Linked DNA regions of Simiduia agarivorans SA1 = DSM 21679. The protein of the gene in region 1 interacts with the protein of each later gene in a pairwise test. Links are inferred from orthologs where the notes say so. Each region holds a gene or a part of one and is shown on either strand. Other genes may lie near its edges.

The links. The genes of interacting proteins can lie anywhere in the genome.
Region 2: the proteins of M5M_RS17425 (region 1) and dnaA interact in binary tests that used the Escherichia coli proteins (3 or more experiments, as listed by UniProt). The link is inferred for Simiduia agarivorans SA1 = DSM 21679 from one-to-one orthologs.

Annotation. Positions count from the first base shown.
Region 1 is NC_018868.3:3,903,605-3,909,472, reverse strand. What follows is about bases 1,734-4,678. They hold M5M_RS17425 (D-sedoheptulose-7-phosphate isomerase), read left to right. Parts: upstream 1,734-2,884; coding sequence 2,885-3,472; downstream 3,473-4,678. Other genes in these bases: M5M_RS17415 (acetyl-CoA C-acyltransferase), read right to left, coding at 4,143-4,678; M5M_RS17420 (BON domain-containing protein), read left to right, coding at 3,472-4,044; M5M_RS17430 (YraN family protein), read left to right, coding at 2,517-2,855; M5M_RS17435 (penicillin-binding protein activator), read left to right, coding at 1,734-2,517. In the rest of the region: rsmI (16S rRNA (cytidine(1402)-2'-O)-methyltransferase), read right to left, coding at 1-610; more of M5M_RS17435, read left to right, coding at 652-1,733; more of M5M_RS17415, read right to left, coding at 4,679-5,321; M5M_RS17410 (LemA family protein), read left to right, coding at 5,649-5,868. UniProt on the Escherichia coli protein: Required for the timely initiation of chromosomal replication via direct interactions with the DnaA initiator protein.
Region 2 is NC_018868.3:2,746,586-2,749,557, reverse strand. It holds dnaA (chromosomal replication initiator protein DnaA), read left to right. Parts: upstream 1-760; coding sequence 761-2,185; downstream 2,186-2,972. Other genes in the region: dnaN (DNA polymerase III subunit beta), read left to right, coding at 2,274-2,972. UniProt on the Escherichia coli protein: Plays an essential in the initiation and regulation of chromosomal replication. Binds in an ATP-dependent fashion to the origin of replication (oriC) to initiate formation of the DNA replication initiation complex once per cell cycle.

The DNA.
Region 1 (5,868 bases):
CCGCAAGCGAGCCGGACAAAAAGGTCTCGAAGGTTTTACTCAACTCGCGCGCCACAACCGCTTGCCGGTCCGGTCCAAAAATTTCGGCCATATGATTAAGACAGTCCAGAATCCGGTGCGGGGCCTCATAAAAAATCAGTGTGCCGGTTTCCTGCTTAACAGATTCCAGCCGGGTCGCCCGCGCTCCGTGCTTTGCCGGCAAAAAGCCTTCAAAACTGAATCGGTCGGAAGGCAGCCCTGAGGCCGATAGCGCGGCAATTAACGCACAGGCGCCAGGAATGGGCACCACCCGGATGCCGGCAGCGCGCGCTGCCGCGACCAGCTGGTACCCCGGGTCGGACACCAGGGGGGTGCCCGCATCGGAGATTAACGCCACTGATTCCCCCGCCAGCAGCCGATCAATCAACTTTTGGGTGGCCTGGCCATCGCTGTGGTCGTGGTAGGCCACCAGCGGGGTGCGAATGTGAAAGTGTTCCAGTAAACGGCTGCTATGACGTGTATCCTCTGCCGCAATCACCGCAACCGTTTGAAGAGTTTCTACGGCTCGCGGTACCATATCGCCCAAATTGCCGATTGGTGTAGCCACCACGTATAAAGCTGACTCGTTCATGGGTACACTTTTGACCTGCTCATTGGAAGCTCAATCATACCATGTTTAACATCCCGACCCGCCTCTGCCTCTCCGGCCTGGCCCTGTGTTTACTGCTGTCCGCCTGCTCTGCACCGGTCAAGCAATCCGACCCCGATATTGTCGAAGCCACGGCCGGCAGCTCTCAGGAAGCGGTACAGGCATTACTGCTGGAGGCCCGGCAGGCCAAGTCGCCGGAGCGCGAGCGTCACATTATTGCCGCCGCCGAGCAGTTGATTGCACTGGGCGACAATGAATGGGCCGACAACCTGCTCAGCGCCATCAGCCGGGACCAACTGCAGCAGCAAGACCTCTGGCATTACACCCTGGTGTACAGCCAATTGGCGATCGCCCAGAACAACCTGTTCACCGCCCAACAAGTGTTGATGAACCCGGGCCTCGACAGCCAATGGGAGCTGATGCCAAAAGCCACCTACGTGGCCATCAGGCAAATGCGCGGCGAACTGATGTCGACGCTGGGTGAAACCCAGTTGGCCATCAGGGAATACGTTGCGCTCGACCACGTATCGCTGTCACCCGTAGAGGCCACCGGCAATCAGGTTGCCCTGTGGCAAACATTGATGGCACAGCCTTTGTGGGAGCTGGAGCAATTAGCCGGCAACAGCCAATCGCGGGAAGAGCTGGGCTGGTATCAGCTGGCAATCTTGTCCAAGAATAACCAGAACCAACTGGAGGCTCAGCTCGCCGGCGTCGAGCAATGGCGAGCCCAATGGCCCGACCACCCGGCGGCCGCGCACCTGCCGCAAGATCTGCAGTTGCTGCAACAACTGATTGAAGAGCAACCCAAGCAGGTGGCCCTGTTGCTGCCGGTGAGCGGGCGTCTGGCCCGCGCCGGTAAAGCCATTCAGGACGGTTTTTTTGCCGCCTACTATCAGGCCGTGGCAGCCGGTCATCAACATCCCGCCATTCGCGTCTATGACAGCAACACCCAGGATATCGCAGGCCTCTATCAGCAGGCAGTAGACGAAGGCGCCGAGCTGATCATTGGCCCGCTGGACAAGGACAAAGTGGCCGAGCTGGCCCTCTTACCCGCACTGCCGGTACCCACGTTGGCGCTGAACCGGTCCGAACAAAATGGCAGTCTGCCCCCCCCACCGCAGCTGGTGCAGTTCAGTCTTGCCGCAGAAGATGAAGCCCGCCAAGCCGCCCGCCGGGCATGGCTGGAAGGTCACAGGCTGGCGATGGTGATTGCACCGGAAGCCAGCTGGGCTGATCGCGCCGCAGTGGCGTTCATCGCCGAGTGGAATCAGTTGGGAGGCACGGTCGTTGATTATGCCAAATTCACCGGCAAAGCCGATTACTCAAAAATTATTTCGCGCGCATTGCTGATTGACCAGAGTAAAGCCCGCGCTGCACAAGTGCGTAATATTCTTGGCCGCACCATGGAGTACGAACCCCGGCGCCGCCAGGATGTGGATATGATTTTCCTGACCGCACTGCCGAACCAGGCCCGGCAGGTAAAACCCACGTTGAAATTTCACCTGGCCAGCGACATTCCGGTATACGCCACCAGCCATATCTACACCGGCGAACCGGACCCAAAACTGGACAGCGACATGAATGGCATCCGGTTCAGTACCCTGCCGTGGATTTTCGACACCCAGCGTCCGGAAAAGCTGGCGATCGACGCCTATTCGCGCGACCCGGCCTTTAACCGGCTCTATGCCATGGGGGTAGACGCATTCTACCTCTATCCTCGCCTGCGCCAGCTGCGGGAAATTGACGGCACCCGCGTTTTCGGCGCCACTGGCAACCTGCAATTGAATACCGCTGGCCAGATCGAGCGGGAACAGATGTGGGCCAGTATACGGCGCGGCAGAGCGGTACCCATGCCGATGGTGGTAAGCCGCCAGAGCGATGACAGCTGATGACCAGGGGTGCCGAAGCCGAACAAAAAGCGGAGGCATTTTTAACCCGCGCGGGGCTCACTACACTCGCGCGCAACTACCTCTGCAGCCGGGGCGAACTCGATCTCATCATGGAGCACCTTGGCACACTGGTTTTTGTCGAAGTCAGGCTTCGCAGTCACGCCGCCTTTGGTTCGGGTGCCGAATCTGTCACCGCTGGCAAGCGGCGCAAACTGAGACTTGCGGCCGAACATTATTTGCAGGCGCACCCTGATCGCCACCATCAACCCGCCCGCTTTGATGTGGTCTGGTTTGATGATTTACAGTCGGACCCCCATTGGGTAACCAACGCTTTTTGAAATACACCGCGAACACCTGAGAAAACACCATGGAACAACGCGTCATTCAGCGCTTCCACGAAAGCATTGAAACCATCATGAATGCCGGCGAGGGCTTTGCGCCTCTGCTGGCGGATGCCAGCCACGCCATGGTCCAGGCGCTGCTGAGTGAACGAAAGATACTTACCTGCGGCGTAGGCCTGGCGGCTGCCAACGCACAAACCCTGGCCAGTTGCCTGGTGAACCGATTCGAGCAGGAAAGACCCAGCCTGCCAGCCCTATGTCTGGCCAACGACGCGCTCAACCTGAGCGCCGTGGCAACCGATTCGGGCTTAAACGATATTTTTGCCAAACCCATACGGGGACTGGGGCAAGCGGGCGATCTGCTGGTAGTATTTGCCACCGGCGGCAACACCAGTGCAACGGTGCAAGCGATCAGCGCCGCACGCGACAAAGAAATGAGCATTGTGGCGTTTACCAACGAACAGTGCGGCGACCTGGCCAGCATGCTGGCCAGTCAGGATTTCGAATTGAAAGTGCCTACCCTATCGGCGCCCCACGCCCATGAGGTGCACCTGTTGAGTGTTTTTTGTCTCTGTGATCTCATAGATCAGCAATTATTTGGAGGTTTCGCGTAATGCGGATTTTATTGTTAGCAAGCTTTTTGGCGCTGCCATTGTTCCTGAACGGCTGCAGCCATATCGTGGGTGCGGCGCACGAAGAACCCGTTGGCGTGGATAAAAAAGAACGCACTCTGGGATCGGCCATCGACGATGAAAAAATTGAGGTTTCTGCATTGGTGAACATCCGCAAGGCCTCACCTTTGTTGGAAAACGCCAACATTTCTGTCACCAGTTTTAACGGCATTGTGTTGCTGACCGGCCAGGTACAAGCGCCCGACATGAAAGCGCTCGCCGGCGAAGAAGTGCGCAAAATCACCCGCGTTCGCGAAGTTCACAACGAGCTGGCCATTCAAGGCAATGCCTCCTTCCTGACCGCCACCAGCGATACCTGGCTGACATCCAAAGTCAAAACCAAAATGATGACCGACATGAACCTGGACAGCGGCCGGGTTAAAGTGGTGACGGAAGATGGCGTAGTCTACATTATGGGCTTACTGACCCAGGCCGAAGCCAAACGCGCCAGCGAAATTGCCCGCACCACGGGTGGCGTGCAGAAAGTCGTGAAAGTGGTGGAATACATTAACTAGTTGCTAGTAACAACCGTCAGTTTTTCAGTTATCGATAGTCAAAAAAAGCGGGCAATGCCCGCTTTTTTTGTTCCGGAGACTAGCCAGCCACTGTTTTTTCAGACTAGCTCCAATGCCACCGCGGTGGCCTCGCCGCCGCCAATACACAAGCTGGCCACACCACGGGCTTTGCTCTGGTGCAACATAGCACCCAACAAGGTCACCATGATACGCGCACCACTGGCACCCAGAGGATGACCCAGTGCGCAGGCGCCACCGTTGACGTTCACTTTGGCGTGGTCGAGCTCCAGTTCGGTCATGGCCGCCATGGCCACGACGGCAAAGGCCTCGTTGATTTCGTAGAGGTCCACGTCGGCGGCCGACCAACCCACCTGCTCAAGCAGATTTTTCATGGCCGCCACGGGCGCCGTTGTAAACCACTCAGGTGCCTGTGCGGCCTGACTGTGGCCGCACACCCGGGCAATGGGCTTAAGGCCGCGTCGGCTGGCTTCCGACGCGGTCATTAATACCAAAGCGGCCGCACCGTCCGATATTGAGCTGGCATTGGCGGCAGTGACGGTGCCGTCTTTTTTGAACGCCGGCTTCAACGTGGGAATTTTTTCCGGGCGCGCATTGCCGGGCTGCTCATCGGTATCCACAACCACTTCACCCCGCCGGTCGGCAATGGTCACGGGCGCCACTTCGCGACGGAAACGCCCTTCGGCAATGGCTTTGTTCGCGCGATCCAGCGAGGTCAACGCATAGTTGTCCTGGGCCTCACGGGTAAACTGGTACTTGTCAGCACACTGTTCGGCAAAACTACCCATCAGGCCACCCTGATAGGCGTCCTGCAGGCCATCCAGGAACATATGATCCAGCAGTTCGCCGTGACCAAGTCGATAACCCGCTCGCGCCTTGGCCAGCAAATAAGGCGCATTGGACATACTTTCCATGCCGCCGGCAACAATCACTTTGCCGTGGCCAAGCGCCAGCGCATCGGCGGCCATCATCACGGTTTTCATGCCCGAGCCGCAGACTTTGTTAATGGTGGTACAGGGCGTGCGGTCAGACAGGCCGGCTTTCAGTGCCGCCTGTCGCGCCGGCGCCTGACCCACACCGGCAGGCAATACGCAGCCCATCAACACTTCGTCCACCTGATCTGCGGCCACACCCGCATCGGCCAGCGCGGCCTTGATGGCCACCGCACCCAGATCGGGTGCTGAGACCGCGGACAAAGCCCCTTGCATGCCCCCCATGGGCGTGCGCGCCATACCTACAATCACAATGGGATCTTTCATAACCGCTCCTCGTACGCTGCTTGATCACTCGCTTCCAGTCTGCAACAGCACCGCCGTTGCACGCAATGCATTGCAGTATAACCAAAGCCGTGTCAGCCAGCCCTGGGCGATGCGCTCTGTCACTGGCAGGGTACGCCGTGCAGGCGTCATTGGCGCCGATCTGGAGCAACAGAAAGCTGTTTTCGGGCCCGGTTGTTAACAGCAGTGGCGTTTTGAGGCAGGGCGGATAATTGCGTTCATCTTGCCGGCAGGACCGTTAACCGAGTGACTTCACTGCCAGCCCTGCACTCATGCTACCATCGGCCAAACGCACACGGAGGAGCCTCTATGGGAACCGGAACTATTGTTACATTCGTCATCATTGCCCTGCTGCTGTTTTACATCGTAGGTATCTACAACCAGTTGGTGGCGCTGAAAAACCGCTTTGAAAATGCCTTTGCGCAGATCGAGGTTCAGCTCAAACGCCGCTACGACCTGATTCCCAATCTGGTGGAAACCGCCAAGGGTTACATCAAGCATGAACGCGAAACGCTGGAGGCGGTCATTG
Region 2 (2,972 bases), 1.2 Mb from region 1 along the record:
ATCAATCGCGCAACCAGTACGCGAAAAGAGGGCGGATTCTAATGAATCGGGAGGGGTAAATCAACGTAAAAGTTGCATAATTTTTGGGCGCTGACGGCATGCTACCAGATGTTGTGGTTGTTTGTTTTTACGACAACTAATGCGCCGGTTTTACCCCACTTATCACCTACTTATTCAGATATTTATCCACAGTTTATAAACCATGATTGAGTATGCGCTAAGGTTACGGATCCAGCGATTCACTCAGAAATTGATAGTTAACTTATTGAAAAATAAACAAATTAAAATAATATGCGAACAAACCTGAGATTGTCTGTGGATAACTCAAACCGACACAGGTAGAATAATCCACCTTCGCTAAGGACTCGTTTTCCGGTGTTCAGTTTGGGGGCGGAGCTGGTGAGAAATGACGCCGTTTGAGTGTTTTTTTCGCAGCGTTCCAGAATGACCGGAGCAGGTTGCACTACCTGATGTTCGGGTGCCTATTAACCGTAATCGACTATTTCAGTTAATAGGAGCTTGTAAGGGGAGCTTGTAATCGGTGCTTGTATCCGAGAGCCGGGGAAGTGGAAAGGGAATAAGCAAACGCTGAAACGATTCGCTTCCCCAATCTTGCCGGTGTTGCGCGCGAGATAGTGATCAAAAGATACGGTGTGACCTGATAATAAAGAACCCCTGACCGGTTATTCGGTGGGGCTTACAGGCTGCCACCCAGAGTCTTTGTCAGCGATTTTTTCTGAATTATTTTGAAAGCCAATTGATGTTGGGGGATATCCCTTTGCCAGAAACAATCTGGAACCAGTGCGTGACCAGCCTGCAAAATGAACTCTCGCCCGAGCAGTTCAACACCTGGATTCGCCCGCTTCAACTGGATGTGAGCGCTGGGCATGCCCAACTCACGCTGCTGGCGCCCAACCAGTTTATTAAGTCCTGGGTGTCCGATAAGTTTCTGCCGCGCATTGCCGAGCTGGTGAGCTCCCAGGCCGGTGACAGTATAGAAGTGGTGTTGGGCGTGGCTAACCGCCAACAGCCAGCTGTGCGATCACGGGCCACGTCGCCCGTGAGCCAGGATGCCGTGCAGGTGAGGGAGGTTGTTGCTCCTGAGCCAGCGCGGGCCACTGCGCCACAAGAACGCGCTGCCAATGTGGATGGTGGTCTGAAGCACCAACATCGCCTGAATACCCAGTTTACCTTTCCGCGCTTTGTTGAGGGTAAGTCCAACCAGTTGGGCCTGGCAGCAGCACGGCAGGTGGCCGAAAATCCCGGCGGGGCCTATAACCCCCTGTTTATTTATGGTGGCGTTGGATTGGGTAAGACCCACTTGATGCACGCCGTGGGTAACGCCATGTTAGAGCGAAACCCGAACGCAAAAATTCTTTACCTGCATTCCGAACGTTTTGTTGCGGATATGGTGAAGGCATTGCAGCTCAATGCCATCAACGATTTTAAGCGTTACTACCGGTCGCTCGACGCACTGCTCATTGACGATATTCAATTTTTTGCCGGCAAGGAGCGTTCGCAGGAAGAGTTTTTCCACACCTTTAATGCGTTATTAGAGGGTGGGCAGCAAATCATTCTGACCTGTGACCGTTATCCCAGGGAGATTGAAGGGCTAGAAGAGCGATTAAAATCGCGCTTCGGTTGGGGATTAACGGTGGCTGTAGAGCCGCCGGAGCTCGAAACCCGGGTGGCCATCCTGATGAAAAAGGCGACTCAGCAAAATCTGACATTACCTCATGATGCCGCGTTTTTTATTGCCCAACGGATACGTTCCAATGTGCGAGAGCTCGAAGGCGCGTTAAAACGGGTTGTCGCCAATGCCAGTTTTACCGGCAGACCGATAGACGTGGAGTTGGTGAGGGAGTCACTCAAAGATCTGTTGGCGCTGCAGGATAAACAGGTATCGATCGATAATATCCAGCGGGTAGTGGCGGAATATTACAAAATAAAAGTCAGCGATTTGCATTCCAAGCGGCGCAGTCGGTCTGTTGCACGTCCTCGCCAGGTAGCGATGAGCCTGGCCAAAGAGCTGACCAACCACAGTCTGCCGGAAATCGGTGAAGCCTTTGGCGGTCGCGACCATACCACGGTGTTGCACGCGTGCCGTAAGATCAAAGAGCTGCAAGAGGAAAGCGCTGATATCCGCGAGGATACAAAAAATTTGCAACGGCTGCTCACCAGCTAAAAAGCCCGGAACGCCTGCAACAACCGCAGAGTAATCTGGATATAATAAGCCCAAACTGACCTATTAGATTTCCTATAAGAGAGTGGTTATGAAATTTACAGTATCGCGGGATGCGTTGTTAAAACCGTTGCAATTGGTCGCCGGTGTGGTCGAGCGGCGTCAGACGTTGCCGGTCTTGTCTAACGTATTGATCGTGTTGGATGGCGAAAAACTGTCACTCACCGGTACTGATCTCGAAGTGGAAATTGTGGGGCGGATTCAGCTGGAACACCCGGGTGATTCTGGTGAGATTACCGTGCCTGCGCGTAAGTTACTCGACATCTGTCGCTCATTGCCCGATGGCGCTGATATTGAATTCAAAGAAGACAACCAAAAGCTGATGGTTAAGAGCGGCCGTAGCCGTTTTACGCTGTCTACCTTGCCGGCCAATGATTTCCCCAATGTAGAAGATGGGCCCAGTGATCTGTCGTTCACCTGCCCGCAAAAAGATATCAAACGTTTAATTGATAGCACGTCCTTTGCGATGGCGCAGCAAGACGTTCGCTATTATCTGAACGGTATGCTTTGGGAGGTTACGTCCGGTCAATTGCGTGTGGTTGCGACGGATGGCCATCGTTTGGCCATGTGCACGCGCACCATGGAGATTCAAAGTGCGGAAAAAGTTCAGGCGATTCTCCCCAGAAAGGGCGTGATTGAGCTTGCACGTCTGTTGAGTGATGGTGACCAAACAGCAGAGGTGGTGCTAGGTGCTAATCATGTGCGAGCCGTAACCACGGATTTCACCTTT